Regions from separate parts of the Bradyrhizobium sp. CCGUVB1N3 genome, predicted to be linked through region 3. Evidence: predicted binding sites of a transcription regulator. Region 3 holds the regulator's gene; each other region holds the start of a gene.
What was found. The regulator LexA, encoded in region 3, represses DNA repair genes until DNA is damaged. The targets are predictions, from matches to a motif close to TGTTCNNNNTGTGTTCNG.
Positions count from the first base shown of each region.

Region 1: a site for LexA is predicted at 1,328-1,345, ahead of NLM33_RS12385 (ImuA family protein). Genes of this name have one in related genera too.
Region 2: a site for LexA is predicted at 3,200-3,217, ahead of NLM33_RS27260 (DNA recombination protein RmuC). Genes of this name have one in related genera too.

Region 1 is NZ_JANADR010000001.1:2,603,597-2,610,158, reverse strand. It holds gene NLM33_RS12390 (UdgX family uracil-DNA binding protein) at 1-1,244, opposite strand, end outside; gene NLM33_RS12385 (ImuA family protein) at 1,413-2,204, shown strand; gene NLM33_RS12380 (DNA polymerase Y family protein) at 2,095-3,747, shown strand; gene NLM33_RS12375 (error-prone DNA polymerase) at 3,744-6,562, shown strand, end outside.
Region 2 is NZ_JANADR010000001.1:5,709,812-5,716,373, forward strand. It holds gene dapE (succinyl-diaminopimelate desuccinylase) at 1-403, shown strand, start outside; gene truA (tRNA pseudouridine(38-40) synthase TruA) at 544-1,281, opposite strand; gene fmt (methionyl-tRNA formyltransferase) at 1,404-2,339, opposite strand; gene def (peptide deformylase) at 2,550-3,077, opposite strand; gene NLM33_RS27260 (DNA recombination protein RmuC) at 3,249-4,445, shown strand; gene NLM33_RS27265 (MFS transporter) at 4,639-6,012, shown strand; gene NLM33_RS27270 (hypothetical protein) at 6,173-6,562, opposite strand, start outside.
Region 3 is NZ_JANADR010000001.1:1,634,581-1,641,142, reverse strand. It holds gene NLM33_RS07770 (ComEC/Rec2 family competence protein) at 1-436, shown strand, start outside; gene NLM33_RS07765 (hypothetical protein) at 445-882, opposite strand; gene NLM33_RS07760 (hypothetical protein) at 1,095-1,301, opposite strand; gene lexA (transcriptional repressor LexA) at 1,470-2,168, opposite strand; gene glp (gephyrin-like molybdotransferase Glp) at 2,344-3,555, opposite strand; gene NLM33_RS07745 (hypothetical protein) at 3,782-3,958, shown strand; gene NLM33_RS07740 (hypothetical protein) at 4,060-4,293, opposite strand; gene NLM33_RS07735 (HAD-IA family hydrolase) at 4,433-5,062, opposite strand; gene NLM33_RS07730 (alpha-hydroxy acid oxidase) at 5,072-6,205, opposite strand; gene NLM33_RS07725 (S41 family peptidase) at 6,500-6,562, shown strand, end outside.

The sequences.
Region 1 (6,562 bases), 970 kb from region 3:
TCGATCAGCCGGCCGCGGTTCTTGCCAATCGGCGTAATCTTGCCGAACACGCTTTGCGCGGCGGTCGCGCCCATCGCGACGACGAGGCTGGGCTGGAGGACCGCCAGTTCTCGTTGATACCATTGCCGGCAGGCGCGGATCTCCGGCGTGCTCGGCTTCTGGTGCAGACGGATTTTTCCGCGCGGCACGAATTTGAAGTGTTTCACCGCATTGGTGACGTAGACCTTCCTGCGGTCGACGCCGGCCTCTTCCAGCGCGCGGTCGAGCATCTGCCCGGCTGGTCCCACGAAGGGATGACCGGCGATGTCTTCCTTGTCGCCGGGCTGCTCGCCGACCAGCATGATGGTGGCGGACTTCGGGCCTTCACCGAACACTGTCTGGGTCGCATCCTTGTAGAGAGGGCAGGCGCGACAATGAGCAGCTTCCTCGCGCAGCGTTTCGAGATCATCAGCGGCGGGTTTGCGTGGCATGGCTGCCTCCGGACGCGGGGTGGTCCGTCCGCCGGTCCAGCGCTCGGCATCGGCGAGCAGAGGTTCAAGTATCGAGGCTTCCGGGAGGTTCCTCACGCGCTTGTTGGATGCTTCCGGTGCGATCGGCCGGTCCGGGTGGAAGTGGCGGCGCCAGGTCTCCTCCAATCGGTTGGGTGCAGGCATCTCCGTCTGGCTGATCCCCGGCGTGAACGAGATCACGTGCCCGTCCCAATGGGCGCAGATGTCGGGCGTGAGGATCGACCAGGGCATGTCGGCATAACGGCGCGCGAAGAAAGATGCGGCGAATTCGACGATGTGATGCTCCGGCACGAACCAGGCGGCATAATGCGCCTTCTGCTCGCGTCCGATCTCGCGGAAACGGACGACATCGCGCATCCGCTGCACGTCGCGATGCACGCTGTTTGCCATCGCGGTGGCCAGCGCGACATCGGGATCGCTCATCGCTGCCGATAGATCGTGATCGGCTTTCAACCGCCACAGCAGGCGATAGAGCAGCGCAAAGCGCTGGGCATCGCGATAGAGGATCGCGACGCGCGCAAGCTCGATGAAATTGGACGGCACGTTGAAGGTGTTTTCGATTTCGATCGGCGGAAGGTTCTGTGCCTCGGACAGGCCGGACGGCATCTGATCCTTGGTTTGGCCTTGCACGCCCCACGTCACGTCCACGGGGGCGATGTGATGCAGTGCCAGCGCGCGTGCGGCTTTGCGCCAGCCGTCGAAATCCGTCTCGCTATCGAGGGTGATGAGGTACATGGCACTTGAATCCTCTTGATTCCACTCACGAATCTGCGGGCGCGCCAATTCGATTGACTCCGGCGGCGCTGTTAGCTTTATATTAGAACATATCATGAACAAATGAGCCAGCCGATCGTTTGTCTTTCTGACGATCCTGGCGACCCATCAGGCAAGGAGCGGCGAGCAATGAGCGCACGCACAAGCGCGCTTGCGGCTTTGCGCGGCCAGATCGAGCGCATCGAGACGTCGGAGGCCGCGCATCATCGCGATCGCGTGGCGCTCGGCCACCCGGAAGCCGATCAGGCTTTGCAGGGTGGGCTGGCACGCGCCGCGATCCACGAAGTGTTTTGCGAGGGACGTCAGGGCACGGCCGCGACGGGGTTTGTCACGGGACTCGCCGGCCGCGTGACTGCGCGCCGGCCGCTGTTGTGGGTGCGCCAGGACTTTTCGGAAATCGAGACAGGCGCGCTGTCGATGAGCGGGCTTGCCGAGCTCGGCCTTGATCCGCGTCGCGTGGTGATGGTGCGCGCTGTCGATGTCGAGAGCGCGCTGCGGACGTCAGCCGATGCGCTTGCCTGCGATGCGCTGGGTGCCGTCGTGCTCGAGCTCTGGGGCGAGACCAGACAATTCGATCTCGTGGCGAGCCGCAAGTTGACGCTTGCAGCCCAAGCTTCCGGCGTAACCGGGCTGCTGCTGCGGATGGCAGCAAACCCTCTGCCGTCAACCGCGGAAACCAGATGGATGTTGCGGGCGGCGCATTCGCCGCCGGGATCTGCGTGGAGCGCCTGGGGCGCGCCTTGCTTCGATGCCGAACTCGTTCGCAATCGTCATGGCCCGGTCGGCCGGTGGATCATGGAATGGAAGTGTGATGAGTGCCAGTTCAGCGAACCGTCGTCGTATCCTCAGCCTGTGGCTGCCGCGCCTGCCCATCGATCGCATCAAGCGGGTGCTTTCGCTCATCAGCGAAAGGCCGGATAAAGCATTTTCAAGCGAAGTGGACATCGGTTCGCGTGAAGAAAACGCGTTAAAACGAAATGATCAGCCGAGCATCGTCGTTGCCAAGGAAAACAACGCGCTCTCGATCTACGCGCTCGATGACGCGGCCGGCCGCCTCGGCCTGCATATCGGCCAGCCGCTGGCGAATGCCCGCGCGATCTGTCCGGAATTAAAGGTGTTCGACGCCGATGTCGCGGCGGATGCCAAGACGCTCGAGGATATCGCCGACTGGTGCGACCGCTTCACGCCGCTGGTGGCGCTCGATCCCCCGCATGGCCTCTTTCTCGACGTCACCGGCTGCGCGCATCTGTTCGGCGGCGAAGCCAACCTGTTGCAGGCGCTCGTTCGTGCGCTGGCGCGGCAGGGGTTTGCGATCAGCGCGGCGATCGCCTCGACCTCGATCTGCGCGCGCACGCTGACGCGGCAGGCACCTAGCACCATCGTTGCCGATGGCGCGGAGGCGGAAGCGATCAACCGCTTCCCGGTCTCGGCGCTCGGCGCGGACGACGCCATCACCACGGGCCTGCGCCGCGCCGGCCTGAAAACCATCGGCGATGTCGCCTCGCGCAGCCCCCATGAGATCACGGCGCGCTTCGGTGCGCGCTTCTCGACGCTGCTCGCGCATGCGCTGGGGCAAGGCGATGCGCCGATCAGCCCGCGCAAGCCGCTGCCTGACTACATCGTGGAAAAGCGCTTCGCCGAGCCGATCGCGACCGACACCATGATCGCGATGACGCTGTCGCGGCTCGCGGATACGCTGATCGTCTCGATGGAGAAGCAAGGCAAGGGCGCGCGGCGGCTGGAGGCTTCCTTCTTCCGCACCGACGGCGTGGTGCGCGCGATCATGGTCGAGACGGGGCGCCCGGTGACACGAAGTGCAGTCATCGATCGTCTGTTCCGCGAGCGGCTCGACGCGCTCGCCGATCCCCTCGATCCCGGCTTCGGCTTCGACATGGTCCGTCTCTCGGCGAGCCGCACCGAGATCGTGGTGCAGGAGCAGCGCGATCTCGATGCGCACGTCCACGATAATGACGAGCTCGCCGCGCTGATCGACCGCATCGCCGCGCGGATCGGCGGCAAGCGCGTCGTCGTGCACCGGCCGCAGGATACGCATATCCCGGAGTGCGCCGTGCTGGCCGCGCCCGCGCAGCATCATCTCGCCGCCGCCGCGCAGGCCGAATGGCCATCGCGCGTTGAGAGCGAGCCACCGCTGCGCCCGTTGCGGCTGTTCGACAGACCGGAGCCGATCAAGGTGCCGTTCGCGACCGTGCCGGACGGAGCGCCGCATCAATTCACCTGGCGACGCGCGCTGCATGCGGTGGTGCGGGTGGAAGGGCCCGAGCGCATCGCGATGGAATGGTGGCGCCAGGACGGCAAGCAGCTCACGCGGGATTATTTTCGCGTCGAGGATGCCGAAGGCCTGCGGTTCTGGATCTTTCGCGATGGTCTCTACGACAGCGAGCTCGTGGACGAGGAGGGCAGGTCCGTTCCCGCCAACTGGTATGTGCACGGTCTCTTCGCATGAATACGCCAGCCTATGCCGAGATCGGCATCACCACCAACTTCTCCTTCCTGCACGGCGGCTCGGATCCGCGCGCCTATGTGCATCAGGCCGGCATTCTGGGCATTCCCGCGATCGGGATTGCCGATCACAACACGCTCGCCGGCGTCGTGCGCGCTTACAAAGAGCTCGACAATGCCGAGGTGCTGCACAAGCCAAAACTCCTGATCGGCGCGCGCATCGTCTTCATCGATGATACGCCCGACATCCTGGTCTATCCGCGCGACCGCACCGCTTACGGTCGGCTCTGCCAGCTTCTCACCCGGGGCAAGCGCGGCGACGACATCACGCGGATCGAGAAGGGCGAATGCCATCTCAGCTTCGCCGATCTCCTGGAGTTTGCCGAAGGCCAGCTTCTGGTCCTGACACTGCCGCATCGCTTCGAGCCGGGACAAGCGCTGGATGTTCTCGGAAAACTGAAGGCGAGCCGCGCCGAGGGCGTGTGGCTGGCGGCGAGCCTGCTCTACCGCGGCGACGACCGGCGCCGTCTCGCGCGGCTCGATGGTCTCGCGGCGAATGCAAAGGTGCCGCTGCTTGCGACCAACGAAGTGCTCTATCACCATCACGCGCGCCGTCCCTTGCAGGACGTGCTGACCTGCATCCGGGAAAAAACCACGATCGAGGCGATCGGGAGGAAGCTGGAGGCCAATGCCGAACGCTTTTTGAAGTCACCGCGGGAAATGGCGCGGCTGTTCCGCGATGTCCCTGCGGCGATCGCAGAAACCGTGCGCTTTGCAGACGCAATCGACTTCTCGCTCGACCAGCTCAAATATCAATATCCGGACGAGCCGGTGCCGCCGGGCAAGACCGCGCAAGGGCATCTGGAGGATCTGACCTGGGCCGGCGTGCAGACTTGTTTCGGCGGCAGGATCGACGACAAGCTCCGCGCCACCCTGCACAAGGAGCTCGCGCTGATCGCCGAGCTGAAATACGCGCATTATTTTCTCACCGTGCACGACATCGTCCATTATGCGCGCAGCCAGAACATTCTGTGCCAGGGCCGGGGCTCGGCGGCGAATTCCGCCGTGTGCTACGTGCTCGGCATCACCTCGGTCGATCCGACCAAGGTCGATCTGTTGTTCGAGCGCTTCATCTCCAAGGAGCGGCTGGAGCCGCCTGATATCGACGTCGATTTCGAGCATTCGCGGCGCGAGGAGGTGATGCAATATGTCTATCGCCGCTACGGCCGCCATCGCGCCGCGATCATCGCGACCATTATCCATTATCGTCCGCGCAGCGCCATCCGCGATGTCGGCAAGGCGCTGGGCCTGACCGAGGACGTCACCGCGGCGCTCGCCGACACGGTATGGGGAAGCTGGGGCAAGGGCCTCAACGACATGCAGGTGAAGCAGGCCGGGCTTGATCCCGACAATCCCATGATCAGCCTCGCGGTCGAGCTTGCGACCGAGCTGATCGAGTTCCCGCGCCATCTCTCGCAGCATGTCGGCGGCTATGTGCTCACGCAAGACCGGCTCGACACCTATGTGCCGATCGGCAATGCCGCGATGGACGACCGCACCTTCATCGAATGGGACAAGGACGACGTCGATGCGCTCAACATGATGAAGGTCGACGTGCTGGCGCTGGGCATGCTGACCTGCATCCGCAAATGCTTTGATCTGATCGACGAACACAAAGGTGAGCGCTGGGTTCTGGCGAGCGTCCCGCAGGACGATCCCAAGGTTTACGACATGCTGTGCCTCGGGGAGTCGCTCGGCGTGTTCCAGGTCGAGAGCCGCGCGCAGATGAACATGCTGCCGCGCCTGAAGCCGCGGACCTTCTACGATCTGGTCATCGAGGTCGCGATCGTGCGGCCGGGGCCGATCCAGGGCGATATGGTGCATCCTTACTTGCGGCGGCGGAACGGCCAGGAAAAAGTGAGCTATCCATCTCCGTCACCGGAGCATGGCGACAAGGATGAGCTCTACAAGGTGCTGCACAAGACGATGGGCGTACCCCTGTTTCAGGAACAAGCGATGCGCATCGCGATCGAGGCGGCAAAATTCACCTCCGAGGAGGCCAACGGCCTGCGCCGCTCGATGGCGACCTTCCGCAATGTCGGCACCATCGGCAAATACGAGGACAAGCTGATCAGCAACATGGTGGCGCGCGGCTACGATCCCGACTTCGCCAGGAGCTGTTTCGACCAGATCAAGGGGTTTGGCTCCTACGGTTTTCCGGAGAGCCATGCCGCGAGCTTCGCCCAGCTCGTCTACATTTCGTCCTGGCTAAAATATTATCATCCCGATGCATTTTGCTGCGGGCTTCTCAACTCCCAGCCGATGGGCTTTTACGCCCCGGCACAGATCGTCGGCGACGCCCGCAAGAACGGCGTCGAGGTGCGCGAGATCGACGTGTCCTACAGTTTTGCGCAGAACACGCTGGAGAACACCGACGGCAAATATTGCGCCGTGCGCTTGGGCTTCCGCCAGATCGACGGTTTCCACTGGCGCGATGAGGATGAGGAGAAGCTGAAGCGCTCACAGCTGTCATTCCGGGGCGCGTCCACAACATCGTCATTCCGGGATGGTGCGTTAGCACCAGACCCGGAATCTCGAGATTCCGGGTTCACGCTTCGCGTGCCCCGGAATGACAACGTGGAGAGAGTTCAAGACTGGGCCGACCGCATCGTCGTCGCGCGTAACCGTCGGCCCTTCACCTCGCTCGAAGACTTCGCCCGTGACACCGGCCTGCCCAAGCGCGCGCTGATCCTGCTGGCGGATGCCGATGCCTTCCGCTCGCTCGGGCTCGATCGCCGCGAGGCGCTATGGCAGGTGCG
Region 2 (6,562 bases), 4.1 Mb from region 3:
GATCCCCGGCCAGGCCCGCGCAAAGTTCAACATCCGCTACAACGACAATCACACACAGGCGAGCCTGCGCGAGCTGGTCGAGGCGCGGCTGGCAAAAGCCTGCGGCAACCGCATCCGCGCGCACATCGTCTGGGAGCCCTCGAACTCCAACGTGTTCGTCACCAAGCCCGGCCCGTTCACCGATCTCGCGGTCTCCGCGATCTCGGAGGTGACGGGACGCAAGCCCGAGCTGTCGACGTCAGGCGGCACCTCGGATGCGCGCTTCATTTCCAGCTATTGCCCGGTGATCGAGTTTGGCCTGGTCGGCCAGACCATGCACCAGATCGACGAACGCGTGCCGGTCGCGGACCTGGAGAAGCTGACGCGGGTCTATCGCGGGATTTTGACGCGGTATTTTGGGTAGGACTTCCGCTATCGCCACGTACTCCACCGTCATGCCCGGGCTTGTCCCGGGCATCCACGTTTTTAGCTGCGGCGAAGGAAGATCGTGGATGGCCGGGACAAGCCCGGCCATGACGACGGGGCGCGAAAGCGCTCAGCCAATCAATAATCCACCCGCACCAGATACAGCCCCTCAGGCGGGGCGACGATGCCGCAGGCGGCGCGGTTGCGGGCGGCTAGCGCTGCGGAGAGGTCATCGGCGCTCCAGCGGCCTTCGCCGACCCAGACCAGCGAGCCGACCATCGAGCGGACCTGGCTGTGCAGGAACGAGCGCGCCGAGGTGAGGATCGTCACCTCACGCCCGTCGCGCAGCACGTCGAGCTGGTCGAGCGTCTTCTCCGGCGATTTGGCCTGGCACTCGGTGTCGCGAAAGGTCGTGAAATCGTGCTTGCCGATCAGGCGCTGCGCGGCCGCATGCATGGCGTCGGTGTCGAGCCTGCGCGACACGCGCCAGGCGTGGCCGACGTCGAGCGCGAGATTGGCGCGGGTGTTGACGATGCGATAGCGGTAGTGGCGCTTGATGGCCGAAAAGCGCGCCTCGAACGTCTCCGGCACGATCGCGGCTTCGAGCACCGCGATCGGAGCGGGGCGCAGATGCGCATTCAGGCCATCGCGAAGGCGATCCGGCGCAAAGGGCTTTTCAATATCGACATGCGCGACCTGGCCGAGCGCGTGCACGCCGGCATCGGTGCGGCCAGCCCCATGCACGCGCACGTCAGTGCCGCACATCGCCTTCACGGCCGCCTCGAGCGCGCCCTGCACCGAGGGCAGCGTCGCCTGCACCTGCCAGCCGCAGAACGGCGCGCCGTCATATTCGATGGTGAGCTTGTAGCGGGGCATCCAAGTCCAATTTCGACGTCATCGCCCGCGAAGGCGGGCGATCCAGTATTCCAGAGGCGGCGCAACTAGACCGGAGAGGCCGCAGCGTACTGGATACCCCGCTTTCGCGGGGTATGACAGGGTCACATGAATTTGGCGCCCGCCTTCAACGGCACCCCGCGCAAGAAGTCCGCGGCCTGCATCCGCGCCTTGCCTTCGCGCTGCAGCTCGATGATGCGGATGGCGCCCTCGACGCAGGCGATGGTGAGCTGGTCGTCGAGCACGTCGCCGGGCGCGCCCGAGCCTTTTGCGAGCTCACAGCGCAGGATTTTCACGCGCGCGTTTTCGCTCGCGCCCGCAAGCTCGCTCCATGCTCCGGGAAACGGCGACAGGCCGTGAATATGCCGCAGTACCGCGCGCGCAGGCTTGCTCCAGTCGATGCGCGCCTCGGCCTTGTCGATCTTGGCGGCGTAGGTGACGCCGTCCTCGCTCTGTTTTTTGAGCTGGAGACCGCCACGTCCCAGCGCGGCCATCGCGCGCACCATCAGATCGGCACCGAGCCGGGCGAGGCGATCGTGCAGATCGGCGGCGGTCATGCTGTCCGAAATCGCAAGACGCTCGGCCATGGCGACGTCGCCGGTGTCCAGCCCCACGTCCATCTTCATCACCATGACGCCGCTCTCGGCATCGCCGGCCATGATCGCGCGGTTGATCGGCGCGGCACCGCGCCAGCGCGGCAGCAGCGAGGCATGCAGATTGTAGCAGCCGAGCTTTGGTGCATCGAGGATCGCCTGCGGCAGGATCATGCCGTAGGCGACGACGACGGCTGCGTCGGCATCGAACGCGCAGAATTCTTCGAGGGCTTCCTGCGTCTTCAGTGTTTTTGGCGTCAGCACGGGAATGCCGAGCTTTCGCGCGGCGTCTTCAACCGGCGTCGGCTGCAATTGCAGCCCGCGCCGCCCGCCCGGCTTCGGCGCACGGGTGTAGACGGCCACGATCTCGTGGCCATGCGCGACGAGCTCGAGCAGCGTCGGCACGGAGAAATCAGGCGTACCCATGAAGATGAGGCGGAGGGGCATCAACAGAACTCACTGCGTTCCCTCCCCCCTTGTGGGGGAGGGCTAGGGAGGGGGGTGCCACACGGCGCGCTCTCTCGGCTTGAGCGCGGACGATGCAGGCGCCTTGTTGCTGGCGCTCGCAAATGATGAGCACCTATTGCTGGGCCCCCCTCCCCTGCCCTCCCCCACAAGGGGGGAGGGAGCGCAGGGAGTATGGGGCAGCGCTAAAACTTACTCTCCCGCGCGCTTGGCGGCTTTCTCGAACTTCTTGAACACGCGGTCGCGCTTGAGTTTTGACAGATAGTCGACGAACAGCACGCCATTGAGATGGTCGATCTCGTGCTGGATGCAGGTGGCGTAGAGCCCTTCGGCATCCTCCTCGTGCAGCTTGCCGTCGAGATCGGTGAAGCGCACGCGCACCTTCGCAGGCCGCTCGACCTCCTCGTAATATTCGGGGATCGAGAGACAGCCTTCCTCGTAAACCGACAGCTCCTCGGACGAGGCCACGATCTCCGGATTGATGAAGACGCGCGGCTCTCGCGCGGTCTCGCCGTTCTCGTCACGCTTGGCGAGGTCCATGGTGATCAGACGCAGGGGTTGCGCGATCTGGATCGCCGCAAGCCCGATGCCGGGCGCGTCGTACATGGTCTCGAACATGTCGTCGGCAAGCTTGCGGATCTCCGCCGTGACCTTTTCGATCGGCTTGGAGACCAGGCGCAACTGCTTGTCGGGCAGGATGATGATTTCTCTGAGGGCCATGGCGGCGATTTAAGCCGCGCGCCCGGTGCGGTCAATCCGGCGGGGAACGGCGTTAACGGTCTGCTAACCATAATAATTAGGGCTTCGTTAACCATAAAAATTCACCGCTGGTTAACCATAAATGTTCCCTCTTCGTTCGTGTCGCTTCGCGAATCGGCTAGAAGGGTTGACATGAACGAGATCATTTTTACCGCTGGCGACTGGCCGGTGCGCACCGTCGATGCGCTGATCGGCTTCGGTGTGCTGGCCCTCATCCTGCTCCTGGTGATCGCCATCGTGATCGCCCGCGGCTCGCGGCGTGGCGCGGAACTCGCCATGGCCCAGACCATCCGGGCCGACGAGTTGGAGGAGCGCCTGAGCCAGATGCTGCGCGCCCAGAGCGAGGCGTCTGGCCGCGTCGACGCCATGGCGCAGACGCTCGCCGGCCGCCAGGCCGAGATGGCGCGCGCGGTCAACGAGCGGCTGGATTCGGTCACGCATCGCGTCGGCCAGTCCATGGAGCATACGACACGCAACACCATGGAGAGCCTGCGCGCGCTGCACGAGCGGCTCGGCATCATCGACAGCGCACACAAGAACCTCACCGACCTGACGACGCAGGTGACGACCTTGCGCGACGTGCTCGCCAACAAGCAGTCGCGCGGCGCCTTCGGCCAGGCGCGGATGGAAGCGATCGTCCAGGACGGGCTGCCGAAGGGCTCCTACGAGTTCCAGTTCACGCTCTCGACCGGCAAGCGGCCCGACTGCGTGGTGTTCCTGCCCGACCAGCGGCCGCTGTGCATCGACGCAAAATTTCCTCTGGAGGCGATGACCGCGCTGCACGACGCACGCACCGACGAGGAGCGACGCGTCGCCACGCAGCGGCTGCGCGGCGACGTGATGAAGCATGTCAGCGACATCGCCGAAAAATATCTCGTCACCGGCGAGACCCAGGAGATGGCGCTGATGTTCGTGCCGTCGGAGTCGGTCTACGCCGAAATCCACGACGGTTTCGACGACGTGATTCAGAAGGCCTATCGCGCCCGCGTAGTGCTGGTCTCGCCCTCGCTGCTGATGCTGGCGATCCAGGTGATGCAGCAGATCATGAAGGACGCGCGCATGCGCGACGCCGCCGATCAGATCCAGACCGAGGTGATCAAGCTCGGCGACGACCTCGGCCGCCTGCGCGACCGCGTGCTGAAATTGCAGAAGCACTTTGCCGACGCGAACGAGGACGTCCGCCAGATCCTGATCTCCGCCGACAAGATCGAGAAGCGCGCCGGAAGAATCGAGGAACTCGATTTCAGCAAGACCGACGCGCCGGAGGGACCGCGGCTCGTCGCCAACACGCCGGAGCTGTTTCCCCGCAAGCTCCAGGCGGGGGAGTGATCCTTAAGGTACAGTGTCATGCCCCGCGAAGGCGGAGCATCCAGTACTCCGCGGCGGTCGTGATTGAACCGAGACGCTGATGAGTACTGGATCGTCCGCCTTCGCGGACGATGACTCCGAGGGGGCGTTGAGAGCTTCCACCTCACCGACCGCGGCGAGAGTCTTTTCGGCCAGAATCTGCTACCAACTCTCCATGACCGCACCCGACGCGACTTCCGGAACTGCTCCCGCAACCACCGAGCCCTCCGCCGCCTCCTGGCGCGAGAGCCTTGCCGTGTACCTGCAACCGCGGGTGCTGATCGTGCTGTTCCTCGGCTTCTCCTCCGGCCTGCCGCTGGCGCTGTCGGGCTCGACGCTTTTGGTATGGATGCGGGAGTCCGGCGTCGATCTCGGGACCATCGGGCTGTTCGCGCTGGTCGGTACGCCCTATACGCTGAAATTCTTGTGGGCGCCGCTGGTGGATGCGCTGCATGTGCCGTTGTTCACCCGCGCGTTCGGGCGCCGCCGCGGCTGGCTGCTGTTCTCGCAGCTCCTGCTGATCATCTCGATCCTGCTCCTGGCGCTGACCGACCCCGCACGCTCGCCGTTCTACGTCGCACTCGGTGCGCTGCTGGTGGCGACGACGTCCTCAACGCAGGACATCGTCGTCGACGCCTTCCGGGTCGAGAGCCTGCCCGAGAGCGAGCAGGCCGCCGGCATGGCGTCTTACGTCGCGGCCTACCGCATCGGCATGCTGGTCTCGACCGCGGGCGCGCTGTTCGTCGTATCCGGCTTCGAAAGCACCGGCATTCCGAAGCCGTCCGCCTGGATGTGGGGCTACGTGGTGATGGCGGCGATGGTGCTGATCGGCACGATCACCGCGCTCCTCGCCACCGAGCCTGCACAATCGGCGAAGGCCGAAGCCGCAACGCAGACCGAGACGGCATTCGCGCGCGTCATGCACGCCGCGATCGGTGCCTTCTCGGAATTCCTGTCGCGCAAGGATGCGCTCGCCGCGCTCGCTTTCGTGGTGCTGTTCAAGTTCACCGATGCATTCTCCGGCACCATGACGGCACCGTTCGTGATCGACCTCGGGTTCTCCCGCAACGATTACGCGGCGATCGTGAAAGGCGTCGGTCTTGCCGCAACCCTGATCGGCGGCTTTGCCGGCGGCTTCGTGGCGCGGCGCTATTCGCTTGCAACGAGCCTGTGGATCGGCGGCGTGGTGCAGGCAATCGCGAACCTGTCCTTCTCATGGCTCGCACTCGTCGGCACCAATCAATGGGCGCTCGCCTTCGCAATCACCTGCGAGAACTTCACCAGCGCCATCGGCACCGTGATCTTCGTCGCCTATCTCTCGGCGCTATGCCAGAATCCGCTGCACACGGCGACGCAATATGCGCTGCTCACCGCGCTCGCCGCGGTCGGGCGCACCTATCTCTCGTCAGGCGCAGGATTCGTGGCGAAGCTGACGGGCTGGCCGCTGTTCTTCATGATCTGCGTGGTGGTCGCGGTGCCCAGCCTGATCCTGCTGGCCTATTTGCAGAAGCGCGGGCATTTCGACACGCTGGGTCCGGTGCGGGTTTAACGCCGCCGTAGGGTGGGCAAAGCGACTTGTCCGCCGTAGCTCGAAGAGCGAAGGCGGAAGCGTGCCCACCACTTCTGTTGCGATTGTGGATAGATGGTGGGCACGGCGCTTTGCGCCTTTGCCCACCCTACGGCAGCTCAGTTGAAGACGCGAACCTTCCCTACTGCTTCTTCACCAAACTCCACTTGGTGATCACGGCTTCGCTCATCTGGCCGGGATCGCTGGCGCAGGCGACCTCGTCGACCTTGACGGAGATTTCCTTGCCGACGAATGATTTCAGCTGCGTGGCCTGCGCGTCGCTGCTTGTGACGAGCTGGAAGGTCTCGGGTCCCGTCTCGAGATTGCACAGCCCGTTCGGCGGCGGCAGCCGCCGCGGCTCGGACGTGATCTGGTAGGTCGCAACCTTCTTGCCGTTCTTGACGTCGCGCACGCGCATGCTGTTGAGCTCGCCGGACAGCACCTCTCCGGTGTTGATCGGCTTGCCGGGCTTTGACGGCGGCGGAGCACCATCGTCCTGCTGTGCCGAGATGGCCGGCGTCACCAGCGTCAT
Region 3 (6,562 bases):
CAAGGAGTGGCTTGCAGCCGATGCCGATTCGCGCAGCGCGACCGATACCTCGCTCGCCGACGGCGTCTCATGCGACGAGGGCGGTTGCGTGACGCCGCTCGCCGATGGTCGTCTTGTCGCGCTGTCGCTGCGCGTCGATGCGCTGGCCGATGATTGCAGCCGTGCCGCGTTGGTGGTGACGGCGAAGCCGGCAGCAACCGATTGCGCGGCGATGGTCGTGGATCGCGAGCGTCTGAAGACGCAAGGCGCGCTCGTGCTGTCGCGCAGTGGCGACGGTTTCACGCTGCAAACGGTGAAAGCAAGAGGCGCAAACCGCCCCTGGTCGCCGGCTGGGGCCGGCGATAGCGATTTCGAGCTCAGCCTCGCACCGCGGCCGGCTACTCCACGCAGCAAAGACGCTACGCCGTCGGAGGCCGACCTGCAGGCCGAGGACTAGAAGACGCGTCAGCCGATCGGCAGGCGTGTCGTGGGCGTTTGGGTCGTGTGCTGCTCGACGGCGGGCTGCTCTATCTTCTCGCCGAGCGGCTGCGTTACCGGCAGTTGCAGAACCGTGGCACGCTGGCCTTCGACGAGCTGCGTCACCAGCACGTAGTTGCCGTCGGGGAATTCGATCGCATCATGATGACGATCGGGAATGTGCGGATCGACCTTGCCGAACTTGCCGACGCGCGAGTTGACGGTGCGCGTCCAGATCCAGCGATTGTCGTAGCGGACGTTGTCGGCGAAGGCGAGCTCGGTGCCGGGCAGAAGGCAGACGGCAACCGAGAGATCACGCTCCGACGCAAATCCACGCGTCGAGGTGCCGCGGAAGGTTGTCGTGACGATCGTCTCGCCGACTTGAGCGGGGCGGGTCGCAACGGCATGCAGGCTGTAGTCACACATCGGAGTGCTCCTCATGCGAGATAGCAGGTCCGCGCCCCCCGGAGGCGCAGGCCTCTATCAGAGTGGAAGCCTCCGAGTGTATCGCGTTTGTGGGCAAATCTGCGGCTCGTCTGCGCGTTGCCCGATCACTTTATCTTTCCCGGCTAACGAGGAACAAAGCCTCCCGCCGTGACTCTATCTTGGTTCACACCATTCACTCACGCGAGCTTTCATCAGCGGCCGGCGGGAGCCGAGTACCCCGAATAGGGCCAGCTCGCCTGCGCCGCAGGTGCGATCGCATTGTTGGCATTGCGGAATGGCGCACTGGTCGCTACCTGCTCCGTCTTGCGAACGGGATGGTGGTGTTGCGCTGCGTCGCTTGCGGATGCCGATCCCGCGATCAAGGCCGCCGTGATCACGCTCAAAATCATCTGTCGCATGGGTTTTTCCTCTGCATCGTGCACAGCGCTCTCGCGCCTGCGATGCTTGAGGATCTAGCTCCGCGCAGGTGTGGGGATAATCGCACCCGAAGTGAAAACACTATCCCGCCGGAGCGGACAATCCGTCCGCCCGTGTTGCTGCGCGATAGCCGGCGATCTGCCGGGCCATCAGTACTTCCGGTACAGCCCGATCAGCTTGCCCTGAATCTTCACCCGGTTCGGCGGCAGGATGCGCACCTCATAGGCGGTGTTGGCGGGCTCCAGCGCGATCGACGCACCGCGCCGGCGGAAGCGCTTGAGCGTCGCTTCCTCGTCGTCGATCAGCGCCACCACGATATCGCCGGTATCAGCGGTCTCGTTGCGCTGGATCAGCGCCATGTCGCCATCCAGGATGCCGGCGTCGACCATCGAATCGCCGCGCACCTCGAGCGCGTAGTGCTCGCCGGAGCCGAGCATGTCCGGAGGCACGCTGATGGTGTGGCTGCGGGTCTGCAATGCCTCGATTGGCGTGCCGGCCGCGATCCGTCCCATCACGGGCACGGCGACCGGACGCTCGCCGTCATCAACCGGAGCGCTTGCGCCCCGCACCTTGCCGAGATTGCCTTCGATGACGCTGGGCGTGAAGCCGCGGCGGCCTGCGCCTGCGGCCTGAAGCTCGGGCAGCTTGATGACCTCGATGGCGCGCGCGCGGTTGGGCAGGCGGCGGATGAAGCCGCGCTCTTCCAGCGCGGTGATCAGGCGGTGGATGCCCGACTTCGAGCGCAGATCGAGCGCGTCCTTCATCTCGTCGAAGGAGGGCGGCACGCCGCTTTCCTTGAGGCGCTCACTGATGAACCGCAGAAGCTCGTATTGTTTGCGCGTTAACATCTCGACCAAATCCCCCGGTTGATGTCGTTCGATTCCGAGACGTCAGATTCAGCAGAAGCCGCTAGATGCTCGAAACAAATCATGAACGGACACTATATGTTCGATATGTGTTCCGCAACCACTTAATTTTTGGTGAACGCGGCGAAGTTCGCGCCACGCGCGAATCAGATCGCACTTACAAGGGTAGCCGCAACACCTCGCAAGGCGTGCCTGCGTCCGCCTTCGGCGCAAACGGCGCGCGCACGAGAAGTGCCTGTGCGGCAGCAAGATTCGCAAGCAGCGAGGAGTCCTGGTGGTTGACGGGAACGGCGACGAGCGTGCCGTCCTCGCGCTCCTCGAGCCGGGCGCGCAGATAGTCCTCGCGGACGTCGTTGGGCCCGACGTCGCGCCCGAGCACGGCGCGCTCGCGACGGTGATGAACGCGCGAGCGGCCAGCAAGCGCGCGAATCAACGGCACCATGAACAGGAAGCCGCAGACATAGGACGAGACCGGATTGCCGGGCAGGCCGATCACCCGCATCGCGCCGAGACGGCCGTGCATCATCGGCTTGCCGGGCCGCATCGCGATCTTCCAGAACGCCATTTCGAAGCCTTCGGCCTGGAGCGCCGGCCGGACCAGATCGTGGTCGCCGACCGAGGCTCCGCCGGTCGTGATCAGGATGTCGGCACCGCTTTCGCGGGCCCGGCGGATGCCGGCGGTGGTCGCCGCAACGGTATCGGCGGCAATGCCGAGATCGACCGTTTCGGCGCCCTCGGCCCGCGCCAGCGCATGCAGGGCGTAGCCGTTGGAAAAGACGATCTGGCCCATGCCGGGCGTGGAGCCGGGCATGACGAGCTCATCGCCCGTCGCGAGAATCGCGACCCTGGGCCGGCGGCGGACGGCAAGCTCCGGATGGTTCATGCCGGCGGCAAGCGACAAGTCGCGTTCGGTGAGCCTGCTTCCCTTCCTCAGGAGCACGTCGCCCTCGCGGAAATCGACGCCGGCGGGGCGGATGTGCCGTCCGGCAATCGCGGCCTCCTTGATCGCGACGTGCTTGCCGTCAGCGACCGTGTCCTCCTGGATCACCACCGCATCCGCGCCATCGGGCACCACGCCGCCCGTGAAGATCCGCACTGCCTCTCCCGCGCCGACCGTTCCCGCAAACGGCCGCCCGGCCGCGACCTCGCCGATCACGGTGAGCTCTGCGCCCACCTTCGCCGCATCGGCCGCACGCACCGCATAGCCATCCATGGCCGACATTGCCTGTGGCGGCTGCGTCCGCCGCGCCGCGACATCGCGGGCCAGCACGCGATGGTAGGCTGCATCCAGCGCGACCATCTCGTCCGCCACGGGCTCGACGCCCGCGAGCACCGCAGCGAGCGCGTCGGAAACCGGCATCAGGGCCACGGGCTGAACTCCTGCTGGGCAAATCGAACGAGAGAGTTGCGTTGCGTTCTAGCCGAGAGCAGGCGTCGTGGCAAAAGGGGGATTGCGAAGGTGGAGATGAATTATCTCTCGCGGAGAAGGCCGCCGGGATGCCCATTGGGACAATATCGCGCCGTCCTGCTTCCGGCTCAGAGTTGCTGCGCGCCACCGCACGCAGGCGCGTCAGGAGACGTCCGGGAGAACGCTGATGGCAGAGACTTCAAAGCTGTCGGTCGAGAAGGCGCTCGAGAAGCTGCGCGGCGATGAGCCGCCGAAGTCGAGGAGCGCAAAGCTTGACGAGGAGATCGAAGCGCTCAAGGAGAAGACGAGCCGCATGCGCGCGCAACGGCAGCGTCTCGATCGGCCTCAACCCAAGCGCAGTTGAATGCGCCTAGCGCGGTCGCCGCGCGATCGTCTCGAAGACGAGAAAGACCGGAATGACGGTGGCCAGACAGGCCACGGCGACGACTAGGCTCACGGCTAGCATCAGGTGGCTCCCGTTTCATTGTCCGGATCGACGTCGGGCGCCTTCAGGCTGTGATCCATCTCGGGCAACGGGTCGCCCTGCGACTTCAGATCCGCCGCCTTGCTGACCAGCTTGGCGGAGAGCTGCGAGTTCGACGTCGACTTGGCGAATTTGAGAAGGATCGAGGCTTGCTTGTTGAAGTAGGTCTTGCCCAACACGATCACGCGTCCGTTGTAGAGAAACCCAACGGCCATATGACTCCCGACGCGCTGATCCGTTCCGGGAACTCTGTACAAAAATGCACAGAGCGAGTTGGTTCCATAATTCACTTGAAAAGTTCCAGGAGTGGGCCGGAACCAGATGCCGAGCGGCCGCAGCAAAGCGGCCGTGCTCTCAGAGTCCCAGTGCCTTCAGCGCCTCGCCGACGTCGCGAGGCGACGTCACGTGAACCGCGGTCAGCCCTCGCGCCCGCGCGCCTTCGACGTTTTCCGCGAGATCGTCGAAGAACTCGATTCGCTTCGCCGGCACGCCGATCGCGGCGACGACATGGTCGAAGGCTTCCGCGTCGGGTTTGCGTAGGCCGATGCTGGAGGACAGATAAAGCTCGCGGAAATGACCGAGCAAATCGGCGTACTCCTTCGAAAAATATTTCACGTGCGGCCGGTTGGTGTTGGAGAAGGCGTAGAGCGGCACGTGCTTCGCAGCGCGCGGCAACAGGTTTGCGATGCCGGGCATCTCGCCCGCGAAGATCGCATTCCACCCCTCCAGGAACTGCGCGTCGGAAATCTCGATCCCGAGCGAGCGCCGCAGCGAGTCGAAATAGGCCTCGTCGCTGATCTTGCCCATCTCATGCAGCCGATAGGCTTCGCTGTCCCGCACGTAGCGCGCGATGATGGCCTGCGGTTCGCAGCCGGCATGTCCCGCCCAGCAGGTGATCGCCTTGGAGAAGTCGATGTCGAGCACCACGCGACCGAGATCGAACAGAAGCGCATCCGCGCTGCCGGGAGAGAGAAGGGAGGTCATTGCATCCTTTCAGTAGCGATATGGCTCGATATCCAGCAGCGGAAACGCGCTGAATACGCTTGGCGCGTTGGTGGCGGTCGCCGGATGCAGGCAGGATGTGTTCACCTCGGCAAACGAGGCGGCCCCGAGCAGCCCGAGACAGCGCAGCACTTCGTCTTCCAGCAGCTCCAGCATCCGCGTGATGCCGGCTTCGCCGGCCGCAGCCAGCGCCCAGCATTGCAGGCGCCCGATGCCGACGAGGTCCGCGCCCATGGCGATCGCCTTGACGATATCGGTGCCGCGGCAGAAGCCGCCGTCGACCATGATCTTCGCACGTCCCTTCACGGCATCGACGATCTCCGGCAGCACATGCATGGCGCCGCGGCCATGATCGAGCTGGCGACCGCCATGGTTGGAGACGTAGATCCACTCGACGCCGTGATCGAGCGCGATCAGCGCGTCCTCGGCCGTCGCGATGCCCTTGATGACGAGCGGAATCTTGAACTTGTCCTTGACCAGCTTCACCGTCCGCCACTCCAGGCCCTTCTGGTAGTCGCCGCCGGTGGCGCGCAGCCGGCTCTCGCGCACATAGCGCTTGGCGATGTCACGTTCGCGGCGGCTGTAATGGGCGGTGTCGACGGTCAGGCAGAACGCGGCGTAGGTGTTTTTCACCGCGCGGGCGACGACATCCTCGACGAAGGCGTCGTCGCCGCGGACATAGAGCTGGTAGAAGCGTAGCGCATCGGGAGCCGCTTCCGCGGTCTTCTCGAGGCCCGGGTCCGACACCGAGCTCAGCATATGCGCCGCGCCGAAGGTGCCGGCGCCGCGCGCGACCGAGGCCGCGCCGTGCGGATCGAAGATCTCGAGCGCGCCGACCGGGGCCAGCACGACCGGAAGGCGCATCTTGCGGCCGAATTGCACGACGGAACCATCGACGTTGCGCATGTCGCGCAGCACGCGCGGGCGGAAGGCGATCTCGTCCAGCGCCATGCGGTTGCGGCGCATCGTGGTCTCGGTCTCGGCGGCGCCGACGATATAGTCCCAGGCGTTCTGGTTAAGGTTGGAGCGAGCCTTACGGATGAATTCGTGCAGGTTCTGGAACGGCTCGTCGCTGGCGCCAAGTTCGACGTTTCGTTGAGGCCGGATGCGGGGTGCTTCGTTCATTGTTATCCTCCCGAGAATTTGAAGCCTTGTTCCATCGCCTATCCGGTTCGGCCCGCCAAAACCATCCCAAAATCGCATAGCTTGAACGCGTGGCCGGACGGGGCCGATTCCCGCCTGGCGCAAACCGGCCTGCGAACGTTGCCAAAAGTTTAGGCCGGGACGAAGGGATTTTTGCCGGATGCCCGCCGACGTGGCGGACCGGCCTTGAAGAAACCAGAATGGTATTGTGAGAAACGGGCTGGATCGCCATTTGCATGGCGCCTCCCAACCGCCAGCAAAAAGGCTAATCAATCCATGCGGAAAACCCTGCTGTTCCCCCTCGGCGCGCTGACCGGCGCGTGTCTGACTCTGCTGGCG